DNA from 2 places in the Streptomyces sp. NRRL B-24572 genome. Region 1 is predicted to be linked to the other one. Evidence: predicted binding sites of a transcription regulator. Region 1 holds the regulator's gene; the other holds the start of a gene.

Region 1 (5,996 bases):
GCCCTGATGCACTCGTACGCGCCGGACGTCACCGAGACGACCTGCGTGGCGATCCTGCAGCCGGGGTACCGGATCGGCGAGCGGACCATCCGGCCCGCCCGCGTGGCCGTCGCCGAGCCCCAGCCCGGGGCGCAGGGCAAGGCCGAGGACTCGGAGGACCCCAACAAGTCCGACAAGTCCGAGAAGGACAGCGAGTAACAGCCGTACCCGTGCGCGGGAGGAGGGACGTCGATGAGCACGAAGGACTTCGTCGAGAAGGACTACTACAAGGTTCTCGGCGTCCCCAAGGACGCCACCGAGGCCGAGATCAAGAAGGCGTACCGGAAGCTCGCCCGCGAGAACCATCCGGACGCCAACAAGGGTGACGCGAGCGCCGAGTCGCGCTTCAAGGAGATCTCCGAGGCGAACGACGTCCTCGGCGACCCCAAGAAGCGCAAGGAGTACGACGACGCCCGCGCCCTCTTCGGGAACGGCGGCTTCAGGGCCGGCGGCCCCGGCGGCGGCTCGTTCAACTTCGACCTGGGCGACCTCTTCGGAGGCGCCCAGGGCGGGGCCGGCGGCTTCGGCGGCGGCGGGATCGGGGACGTCTTCGGCGGCCTGTTCAACCGCGGCGGGGGCGCCACCCGCACCCAGCCGCGGCGCGGCCAGGACATCGAGTCCGAGGTGACGCTCAGCTTCACCGAGGCCATCGAGGGCGCGACCGTACCGCTGCGGATGTCCAGCCAGCAGCCGTGCACGGCGTGCTCGGGCACCGGCGACAAGAACGGCACCCCCCGGGTGTGCCCGACCTGCGTCGGCACCGGGCAGGTCTCGCGCGGCGGCAGCGGCTCCTTCTCGCTGACCGACCCCTGCGTGGACTGCAAGGGCCGCGGCCTCATCGCCGAGAACCCCTGCGAGGTCTGCAAGGGCAGCGGGCGGGCCAAGTCCTCCCGCACCATGCAGGTCCGCATCCCGGCGGGCGTCAGCGACAACCAGAAGATCCGTCTCCGCGGCAAGGGAGCGCCGGGCGAGCGCGGCGGGCAGAACGGCGACCTGTACGTCGTCGTGCACGTCGACGAGCACCCGGTCTTCGGCCGCAGGGACGACAACCTCACCGTCACGGTGCCGGTCTCCTTCACGGAGGCGGCGCTCGGCGGCGAGATCAAGGTGCCGACCCTCGGCGGCCCCGCGGTCACCCTCAAGCTGCCCGCGGGCACCCCGAACGGCCGGACCATGCGCGCCCGGGGCAAGGGCGCGATCCGCAAGGACGGCACGCGCGGCGACCTCCTCGTGACGGTCGAGGTGGCGGTGCCGAAGGAGCTGGACGACAAGGCGCGCGAGGCCCTGGAGACCTTCCGCGAGGCGACCGCCTCCGAGGACCCGCGGGCCGAGCTGTTCCAGGCCGCGAAGGGAGCGTGACCCGGTGAGACGCAATCCGTACGAACTGACCGACGAGTCGCCCGTGTACGTCATCTCGGTGGCGGCACAGCTCTCCGGTCTGCACCCGCAGACCCTGCGTCAGTACGACCGCCTCGGCCTGGTCTCCCCGGACCGCACGGCCGGACGGGGCCGCCGCTACTCGGCCCGTGACATCGAGCTGCTCCGCCAGGTGCAGCAGCTGTCGCAGGACGAGGGCATCAACCTGGCCGGGATCAAGCGGATCATCGAACTGGAGAACCAGGTCGCGGCGCTCCAGGCACGGGTGTCCGAGCTGTCGGCGGCGGTCGAGGGCGCGGCGGCGACGCTGCGCCAGCGCGAGGCCCAGGTGCACGCCTCGTACCGCCGGGACCTGGTGCCGTACACCGACGTGCAGCAGGCGAGCGCGCTCGTGGTGTGGCGCCCGAAGCGCGGCGAGTAGCTCCTCGTACAGAGCCGTACAGAGCCGTACAGAGCCATGAGGCCCCTTCCACCGTCGGTGGAAGGGGCCTCTGCCGTTTCCTCAGCTGTCCCGTTCGAGGATCCCGGACTGGGCGATCAGATAGCCGAGCTGCGCCCGGCTCCCGCTGCCGAGGGCGGCGGCGAGCTTGGCGATGTGCGCCCGGCAGGTCCGCACGTTCATCCCGAGCCGGCGGGCGATGGCCTCGTCGACGTGGCCCTCGACGAGGAGCTTGGCGATGGAGCGCTGGACGCCGCCGATGCCGTCCACGGACGGGCTGTACGGGATCTCCTCCTCCCAGGGCACGCCGTGGAGCCAGAACTGGTCGAAGACGCCGACGAGGTACTGGACGAGGCCTTCGTGGCGGAGTTCGAGGGCGACCTGGCGGTCGCTGCGCGCCGGCACGAAGGCGACCTTGCGGTCGACGATGATCAGCCGGTCGATGATCTCTTCGAGGGTGCGCAGTTCGAGGCCGTAGGGCGCGACGCGTTCGACGTAGGCGAGGGTGGCGGGGTGGTGCCGGGCGGTGTGCTGGTAGAGCGTGCGCATCCGGACGCCGCGGTCGAGCAGGGGTTCCATGCGCCGCAGGGCCGCTTCCAGCGTCTCGGGGCGGCGTCCGCTGCCGGGCTGGATGGTGAGGAGTTCCTCGGTGCACTCGTTGATGACCCGGTCCAGCGTCGCGTTGATGATGCTGAGGCCTTCGAGGACGGTGATCGCCTGCGCGGCCGAGGGGTCGGGGGTGTGGATGGCCAGGAATGGCTCGAACGCGTCGGCGAGCGCGATGGCGTGCTGCCGACGCGCCTGGATCTCCAGTTCGATGGGGTGGATGAGCTGGTTGAGGGCGATCGAGGGCGACACCGGGTGCAGCCACTGGTTGTCGTCGGGGTCCGGGTGGAGGAGCGAGAGCTCCCTCAGGCAAGGGGCGGCCGCGGCGTCGGAGCGGGCGATTCGACCCGTGCGGAGTGCGTTCGCGTACAGCTCCTTGCCCACGTCGCATAGTTCACCGTGACTGTGGTTATGGCCCGATCCATCACATTCCAGACGCATTTGCACCCCCCTCAGGGTCCTGAATTACAGGAACATGATGCCCGGGTTGGCTGGTGGACGGGTCATGAGTAAGCCATCGTCTAACTCGCGGGGGGGAGGTTGTGATTAAAAGAGGTGGAGATCGGCCATGACCAGGATGGTTCGTGCACTCAGCGCCATAGCCGTTGCGGCGGCTGTTCTCGGCGGGCTCGCGCTCAACGGCGAACCCTCATGGGAGACCACCCCGGCGCACTCCGTAGTGGCGGAGCCGGGCGAGCCCTCGTGGGAGACCACTCCGGCGCACGATGTGCTCGCCTCGCCCGGCGAGCCCTCTTGGGAGATCCTTCCCAAGGGCGCGGACGCGTGAGCTTCCCGCCCGATGACCCCAGGTTCCGTCGGGAGATGGCCTCGGCCTATCGCTCCGGTTGGCACTTCGTCGATCTCGCCACGGCCATCCCCCACCGTGGCGACTCGCTGAAGGTCACGCTCTTCGGAGAGCCGATCGTCGTCGCCCGCGAACAGGACGAAGACGTCCGCGCGTACCGCTGTCTGCGCCGTCCCCGCGGCGCTCCGCAGCCCATCCGCTGTGCCATCCGGTACGGCATGATCTTCGTCAACCTCGACCAGCGGGACCACCAGCTGATCGAACCGGAGGCCATCACCGCCACCCCCCGCAGTGCCTGAGCGATTCCCCCGTCGTTGTAGATCGCTCCGGCACTTCCCCCACACAGCGGCGCCATCGCGGACCTGAAACGCGATGGCGCCGCTGTGCTTTTCCGTGTCCGCCGCCGCTACGCGCGGCCCATCGCCCGGGTGAGGGCGATCTCGATGACGACCCGGTCCGGGTTCTCCGTCGGCGTGCGGCCGTAGCGCTCGGCGTAGCGGGCGACGGCGTCCGCGACCGTCTCCGCCTCCGTACGGATGTGGGCGACGCCCTCCAGGGTGGCCCAGCGCCCCTTGTCGACCTGGCAGACCGCGACCCGCGCGCCGTCCGCGCCCGCCGCCAGGACGTTGGCGACCTTCCGGCTGTTCTTGTTGGTGATCACGCGCGCGTACCCGCCCTCGGGGTCGTACGTGACGCCGACCGCGACGACGTGCGGGGTGCCGTCCGGGCGCGGGGTGGTCAGGGTGCACATGTGGTACTCGCGCCAGAAGCTGAGGTACGAGTCGGAGGGGTTCCTCGGGTCTGTGGCCATGCCCGGAAAACTACCCGGGCCGTGCTCCCTCCGATACCTTGAGCGGGATCGACTCAACTTTGTGTACCCTGGAGAAGTCATAGAAGGAGAGGACCCACGAGAATCCAGGAGGAGCACCGCACGTGGACGCCGAACTGACCAACCGGAGCCGGGACGCGATCAACGCGGCGAGCAGCCGCGCCGTGTCCGAGGGGCACGCCGACCTGACCCCCGCCCACCTGCTGCTCGCGCTGCTGACGGGTCAGGACAACGAGAACGTCATCGACCTGCTCGCCGCCGCCGACGCCGACCAGGCCGTCGTCCGGGCCGGCGCGGATCGACTGCTCGCCTCCCTGCCGAGCATCACGGGGTCCACGGTCGCGCCGCCGCAGCCCAACCGCGAGTTCCTCGCCGTCCTCGCCGACGCCGACCAGCGGGCCAAGGAGCTCGGCGACGACTACCTGTCCACCGAGCACCTCCTCATCGGCATCGCCGCCAAGGGCGGCCGGGCCGGTGAGATCCTCGACGGGCAGGGCGCGAGCGCATCGAAGCTGCTCGACGCGTTCGAGAAGAGCAGGGGAGGACGCCGGGTGACCACACCCGACCCGGAGGGGCAGTACAAGGCGCTGGAGAAGTTCGGCACGGACTTCACCGCCGCCGCGCGCGAGGGCAAGCTGGACCCGGTCATCGGCCGCGACCACGAGATCCGGCGCGTCGTCCAGGTGCTGTCCCGCCGCACCAAGAACAACCCGGTCCTCATCGGCGAGCCCGGCGTCGGCAAGACCGCCGTCGTCGAGGGCCTCGCCCAGCGGATCGTGAAGGGCGACGTCCCCGAGTCCCTGAAGAACAAGCGGCTGGTCTCGCTCGACCTCGGCGCGATGGTCGCCGGCGCGAAGTACCGCGGCGAGTTCGAGGAGCGCCTGAAGACCGTCCTCTCCGAGATCAAGGAGAGCGACGGCCAGATCATCACCTTCATCGACGAGCTGCACACGGTCGTCGGCGCGGGCGCCGGCGGCGACTCCGCCATGGACGCCGGCAACATGCTCAAGCCGATGCTGGCCCGCGGCGAGCTGCGGATGGTCGGCGCGACCACCCTCGACGAGTACCGCGAGCGGATCGAGAAGGACCCCGCCCTGGAGCGCCGCTTCCAGCAGGTCCTGGTCGCCGAGCCGACCGTCGAGGACACCATCGCGATCCTCCGCGGCCTCAAGGGCCGGTACGAGGCCCACCACAAGGTGCAGATCAACGACTCCGCCCTGGTGGCCGCCGCGACCCTCTCCGACCGGTACATCACCTCCCGCTTCCTCCCCGACAAGGCCATCGACCTCGTCGACGAGGCCGCCTCCCGGCTCCGCATGGAGATCGACTCCTCGCCCGTCGAGATCGACGAGCTCCAGCGCTCCGTGGACCGGCTCCGCATGGAGGAGCTGGCCCTGAAGAACGAGACGGACGCGGCGAGCAAGCAGCGCCTGGAGAAGCTGCGGCGCGACCTCGCCGACCGCGAGGAGGAGCTGCGCGGCCTCACCGCCCGATGGGAGAAGGAGAAGCAGTCCCTCAACCGGGTCGGCGAGCTGAAGGAGCGCCTCGACGAGACCCGCGGCCGCGCCGAGCGCGCCCAGCGCGACGGCGACTTCGACACCGCCTCCAAGCTGCTGTACGGGGAGATCCCCGGCCTGGAGCGGGAGCTGGAGGCCGCCACCGAGGCGGAAGCCCAGCAGGAGGCCTCGAAGGACACCATGGTCAAGGAGGAGGTCGGCCCCGACGACATCGCGGACGTGGTCGGCTCCTGGACCGGCATCCCCGCCGGACGCCTCCTGGAGGGCGAGACGCAGAAGCTGCTCCGCATGGAGGGCGAGCTCGGCAAGCGCCTCATCGGCCAGTCCGAGGCCGTGCAGGCCGTCTCCGACGCGGTGCGCCGCACCCGCGCCGGGATCGCCGAC
Region 2 (5,996 bases), on a different contig from region 1:
ACGGATCCGCTCGGCCCCGATCTTCCGGCGCAGCGCCTTGATGTGGCTGTCCACGGTCCGGGTGCCCGAGGCGTCCGCCCAGTCCCACACCTCGGCGAGCAGCTGCTCGCGGGAGAGGACCGCGCGGGGGGTGCTCGCCAGGCAGACGAGCAGGTCGAACTCGGTCGGCGTCAGGTGCACGTCCTCCGCGCGGACCCGGACCCGGCGCTGCGCGTGGTCGATCTCCAGCTCACCCAGGCGCAGGATCCCGCTGCGCGGGGTGACGGCCGCGAGCGCGGCCCGCTCCACCCGGCGCAGCAGCACGTGCACCCGGGCGGCCAGCTCGCGCATCGAGAACGGCTTCGTCATGTAGTCGTCCGCGCCGACGCCGAGCCCGACCAGCATGTCGGTCTCGTCGTCGCGGGCGGTCAGCATGAGGACCGGGACGGGGCGCTGGGCCTGGACCCTGCGGCACACCTCCAGGCCGTCGAAGCCGGGCAGCATCACGTCCAGGACCATCAGGTCGGGCTGCCAGGCCTCGGCCGCTTCGACGGCCGCGGGGCCGTCGGTCGCGGTCTGGACGAGGAAGCCCTCGGCGCGCAGCCGCGCGGAGATGGCCTCCACGATCGTGGCGTCGTCCTCGACCACCAGGACGCGCCGCTGGGCCCCCGGAGTGGCCGCCGCACCGTGGTGAGTGGTGTGTGTCTGCTCCATTGCCCCGCCTCGCGTCGCCGATGTCGGTGCAGCAGCCTAGAGGTACCGGCGGCGTCCAGGCTATCCAGGAGCTACCCGGGACGGACGGCGAGGTGGACCACGTCGGGGACGCCCCGGGCAACGGGGATCTCTTCCGTCCGTACCCCGCTGAATCCGGCATTCCGCAACGACTCTTCGAAATCGGCGGACGGCTGCGCGGACCACACGGCGAGGATCCCGCCGGGCCTCAACCGGGCCGCGCAGGACGCCAATCCCTCAGCTGAGTACAGGGATTCGTTGTCCTCGGTGACCGTCCAGTCGGGGCCGTTGTCGATGTCCAGACAGAGGGCGTCGTAGGTGTCCGTGGTGGTACGGAGGTGGGTCACCAGGTCCGTGTGCAGGATCACGGTCCGCGGATCGGCGAGCGCGGCCCCGGAGATCGCGGCGAGGGGCCCCTGGCGATGCCAGTCGATGATCGCCTCCTCACGCTCCGCGACCACGATCCGGCCCCAGCGGGGGTCGGCGGCGGCGTGGGCGAGGGAGAAACCGACGCCGAGGCCGCCGATGAGGACGGACGCGCCGGGACGGGACCCCTCGGGGAGGGCGGCCAGGGCCGCGTCGACCAGGAGCCGCTCGGAGCGCCCGTCGGAGGTGTCCATCAGGAAGGTGCCGTTGGCGATGATCTCGTAGTGCTCGGCACGACGGCGGAGGACAACTTCTCCGTACGGCCCTTCGCGGCGGTCGAGGGTGACGGGGCTGGTCATGATCACTCCGTGGCTCGTGTGCGTACGGTTCGTCCCGGCCATCCTCGCGGGGCGGCGACGGCCGGGACAAACACTTAACGAGGCGTACGCGCGCGGGGCTTCGCGCGTCAGGACCCGGCGGTCGTACGGCGCGCGCCCCGCCACGCGTACAGCGCCGCACCGGACGCGAAGGCGACCGCCGCCACCGTCCACGCCCCGCCCTGCGGGCCCGGCTGCATCGCCCACGCCCACCAGGCCCAGGGTGTCGCGTACGGCGGCGGGCGCCCCGAACCCTCGGCGTGACCCGGCACCGCGAGGGCGAGGGCGAGGCCGCCGGGCAGGGCGCGGGAGCGGGCGTACGGGCGCAGCGGGCTCACGGGATCGGCACCTCGTCCGGGTGACGAGGGCTCGCCGCCGGGTGGCGGGCCGGGTGGTCCCGCCGGGTGGCGGGGGACTTGGCGCGGAGCCGGTCGATGTACGGCCGCGTGCCCGCGACGTCGGGCCCGAAGCCGCCCGGAGCGGGGGCCGGCCACCGGAGGGCCGCCGCGTCGTCGCCCTCGTCGCCCCCGGAGGGGCCTCCCCCTGCGGGGCGCGACAGTCTCACGCCCTCTCTGTCGCCGGGCGGCCGTCCCCCGGTTCACGCGCTCAGGGGTTCGTCGGCGGGCCGCCCTCCGGGAGGGCGGCGAAGACGCGCTGGAGGGCGGGCGGACGTGCGCCGTCGTCCGCGACGACCAGGCGGTGGCGGTAGGTCACGTAGTACTGGAAGCCGTCGGGGATCGGGCTGCCCGTCGGGCGCTCCGGGACGAGGGCGAACGCGGGGTCCTCCAGGGCCGCCCGCAGCTCGGCGGCCTCGGCGGGGGTCTGCTTGCCGGTCCGGGGCGGCTTGGTGCCGGAGCGGCTGGTCCAGCTGCCGTCGTAGTGGACGACGAGCCGGTTGCGGACGCCGGCGAGGCCGCCGTTGACGACCACCTCGACGAGGACCTCGCCCGGCTGGGGGTTCGACGCGGGCGTGCCGGACTCCGTCGTGGGGCTCGGCAGGGCCGGTGCGCTCGTGCTCGACGGCGATCCGCCGGGCGCGGTCGGCACGCCGGGGCCGCAGCCGCTCAGGCCGCCCACCAGGGCCCCCGCGAGCAGCAGGGTCCCGCACCACGTCCACGTCGTCCGTACGCCTCGCACCATGGGTCGAGCATGCACGGTCCGGGGCCCCGTGCGCAGCCGGACGGCCGGGATTCCACCCGGCGGAGACCTCAGTCGCCTCCGGGGCCCGTGCGGACGATTCCGGTGAGCGGTCCCCGGTGGATCCAGCCCAGCGAGTCGTACAGCGCGAAGCCGTCCGTGGTCGCGGCGAGGACTCCGGTCACGGCGCCCGCCTGGGCGGCGGCGGCCTCCAGGGTGCGCATGACGTTCGCGCCGAGGCCCCGGCGCCGGTGCGCGGGGTCGGTCTCGATCTGGTCGGCGACCGCGGTGGAGCCGGTCGGCGCGATCTGGCCGCGTGCGGCGAGGGTGCCGTCGGGGGCGAGGATCCGGACCCGGACGACGCCGTCCTCGACCTCGGTGGTCCGGGCGTATCCCTCGGGCGGCGCGGGGCGGGCGCCGGGGTCCAGCGGCTTGACCATCATGAAGCCCGGGTCGTCGGGGATCGTCCAGCCCCCGGTGATCCACGGCGCCACCTCCTCGGGGCCCGCCATCACCTTGAGCCAGCTGTACGGCGTGGTCAGGCGGGTGCAGAGCGCGCCGACGGAGGCCGCGTTGGGGGCGGGCAGGACGTGCCGCACGACGTGCCGGGGCAGGCCGACGTCGATCCGGTGGCCCCAGGGCTCGGCGACGGCGGCCGGGGTGCCCCGGGAGACGGTCCAGCCCGCCACCCAGGCCGAGGTAATGGCTGCAATATCCATGCAGGCATTACATCGGCTCCATGCGGGCGCGTGCGGGGGTGATCGCTCAGAGCGAACGAACGTCCGGGAACATCCCCGAGCTCACAAGCATTGAGTGCGTATAGCTCAACTTGACTGCCGAAGGGGAGATCATGGCTTCTGAGTCCATGGCGTCTGTGCCGCTCACTCTGCCTGTGCTGCCGCTCGACGACGAGGTCGTGCTGCCCGGAATGGTGGTGCCGCTGGACCTGTCCGACAACGACGTACGGGCCGCCGTCGAGGCCGCCCAGGCCGCCGCCCGCACCGGAGCGGGCAAGCCCCGTGTGCTGCTCGTGCCGCGGGTCGACGGAACCTACGCCGGCACCGGCGTCCTGGGCATCGTCGAGCAGGTCGGGCGCCTGTCCGACGGCGACCCCGGCGCGCTCATCCGCGGCCTCGGCCGCGTCCGCATCGGCGCCGGCACCACCGGCCCCGGCGCCGCCCTGTGGGTCGAGGGCAGCACCGTCGAGGAGACCCTGCCCGACCCGCTGCCCGGCTCCGTGACCGAACTGGTCAAGGAGTACAAGGCGCTGGCCACCAGCTGGCTCAAGAAGCGCGGTGCCTGGCAGGTCGTCGACCGCGTCCAGCAGATCGACGGCGTCGGCGCCCTCGCCGACAACTCCGGTTACTCGCCCTTCCTCAGCGTCGCGCAGAAGGTCGAACTCCTGGAGACCGCCGACCCGGTCGCCCGCCTCAAGCTCGCCACCGCCCAGCTCCGCGAGCACCTCGCCGAGCAGGACGTCGCCGAGACCATCGCCAAGGACGTCCAGGAGGGCGTCGACAAGCAGCAGCGCGAGTTCCTGCTCCGCCGCCAGCTCGAAGCCGTCCGCAAGGAGCTCCGCGACCTCAACGGCGAGACCGAGGGCGACGAGTCCGACGACTACCGCGCCCGCGTGGAGGCCGCCGACCTGCCCGGGAAGGTGCGGGAGGCCGCCCTCAAGGAGGTCGAGAAGCTGGAGCGGGCGAGCGACCAGTCGCCCGAGGGCTCCTGGATCCGGACCTGGCTCGACACCGTCCTCGAACTGCCGTGGAACGAGCGGACCGAGGACGCGTACGACATCCTGGGCGCCAAGGCGATCCTGGACGCCGAGCACGCGGGCCTGGAGGACGTGAAGGAGCGCATCACCGAGTACCTGGCCGTGCGCAAGCGGCGCGCCGAGCGCGGCCTCGGCGTCGTGGGCGGCCGCCGTGGCGGAGCCGTCCTCGCCCTCGTCGGCCCCCCGGGCGTCGGGAAGACGTCGATCGCCGAATCGGTGGCGCACGCCATGGGCCGGAAGTTCGTCCGGGTCGCCCTCGGCGGCGTACGCGACGAGGCGGAGATCCGCGGCCACCGGCGGACGTACGTCGGCGCCCTGCCCGGCCGGATCGTCCGCGCGATCAAGGAGGCCGGGTCCATGAACCCGGTGGTCCTGCTCGACGAGATCGACAAGGTCGGCTCCGACTACCGCGGCGACCCCGCGGCGGCGCTCCTCGAAGTCCTCGACCCCGCGCAGAACCACACCTTCCGCGACCACTACCTGGAGGTCGAACTCGACCTCTCCGACGTCGTCTTCCTGGCCACGGCCAACGTCCTCGAAGCCATCCCCGAGGCGCTCCTCGACCGCATGGAGCTGGTGCGCCTCGACGGCTACACGGAGGACGAGAAGGTCGTCATCGCCCGCGACCACCTGCTCCCGCGCCAGCTGGAGCGGGCCGGTCTGGAGGCCGGCGAGGTCGTCCTGGAGGAGTCCGCGCTGCGGAAGCTGGCCGGCGAGTACACCCGGGAGGCGGGCGTCCGCAACCTGGAGCGCTCGATCGCCCGGCTGCTGCGGAAGGTCGCGGCCCAGCACGAACTGGGCGACCGCGAGCTGCCGTTCACCGTCGGCCCCGAGGACCTGCGGCAGCTCATCGGACGGCCGCACCACGTCCCGGAGTCGGCCCAGGACCCGGCGGAGCGGCGGACGGCCGTGCCCGGTGTCGCCACCGGCCTCGCCGTGACCGGCGCGGGCGGTGACGTCCTCTTCGTGGAGGCCTCCCTCGCCGACCCGGAGACGGGAGCCGCCGGGCTGACCCTCACCGGTCAGCTGGGCGACGTGATGAAGGAGTCGGCGCAGATCGCGCTCTCCTTCCTCCGCTCGCACGGCGCGGAGCTGGAGCTGCCCGTCACCGGCCTCAAGGACCGGGGCGTGCACATCCACTTCCCGGCGGGCGCGGTCCCCAAGGACGGGCCGAGCGCGGGCGTCACGATGACGACCGCCCTCGCCTCCCTGCTGAGCGGCCGGCTCGTCCGTACGGACGTGGCCATGACCGGCGAGGTCTCCCTCACCGGCCGGGTGCTGCCGATCGGCGGCGTGAAGCAGAAGCTCCTCGCCGCGCACCGGGCGGGGATCACGACGGTCGTGATCCCCAAGCGGAACGAGCCCGACCTGGACGACGTCCCGGCCGAGATCCTGGAGAAGCTGGAGGTCCACCCGGTGACGGACGTCCGCCAGGTCCTGGAGATCGCCCTCGCCCCGGCGGTGGTGCCGGTGGACGTGGCCGCGTAACTCCCCACGTACCGGAGCGGGGTGCCGATCCCGGCACCCCGCTCCGGCGCGTCCGGAACTCGTTACCCGGATGTCAGACGGGGCTGGCATGCTCGTACGCATGAACGACGACGCCTTCTGGGCTCTCATCGACGAGTTGAGCC

Evidence for each region. The regulator HspR, encoded in region 1, represses chaperone genes until heat shock. The targets are predictions, from matches to a motif close to TTGAGNNNNNNNNNCTCAA.
Region 2: the regulator HspR is predicted to act here: its motif matches at 3,401-3,419, upstream of lon (endopeptidase La).

Annotation. Positions count from the first base shown of each region.
Region 1 covers NZ_MWIG01000150.1:6,879-12,874, forward strand. The annotation lists gene grpE (nucleotide exchange factor GrpE) at 1-198, shown strand, start outside; gene dnaJ (molecular chaperone DnaJ) at 232-1,398, shown strand; gene CCN56_RS09640 (heat shock protein transcriptional repressor HspR) at 1,403-1,837, shown strand; gene CCN56_RS09645 (helix-turn-helix transcriptional regulator) at 1,919-2,902, opposite strand; gene CCN56_RS09650 (hypothetical protein) at 3,030-3,248, shown strand; gene CCN56_RS09655 ((2Fe-2S)-binding protein) at 3,245-3,565, shown strand; gene CCN56_RS09660 (pyridoxamine 5'-phosphate oxidase family protein) at 3,673-4,077, opposite strand; gene clpB (ATP-dependent chaperone ClpB) at 4,200-5,996, shown strand, end outside.
Region 2 covers NZ_MWIG01000638.1:1,705-7,700, forward strand. The annotation lists gene CCN56_RS32310 (response regulator transcription factor) at 1-693, opposite strand, end outside; gene CCN56_RS32315 (hypothetical protein) at 765-1,436, opposite strand; gene CCN56_RS32320 (hypothetical protein) at 1,544-1,792, opposite strand; gene CCN56_RS43575 (hypothetical protein) at 1,789-2,019, opposite strand; gene CCN56_RS32330 (hypothetical protein) at 2,061-2,594, opposite strand; gene CCN56_RS32335 (GNAT family N-acetyltransferase) at 2,663-3,310, opposite strand; gene lon (endopeptidase La) at 3,442-5,853, shown strand; gene CCN56_RS32345 (DUF4240 domain-containing protein) at 5,954-5,996, shown strand, end outside.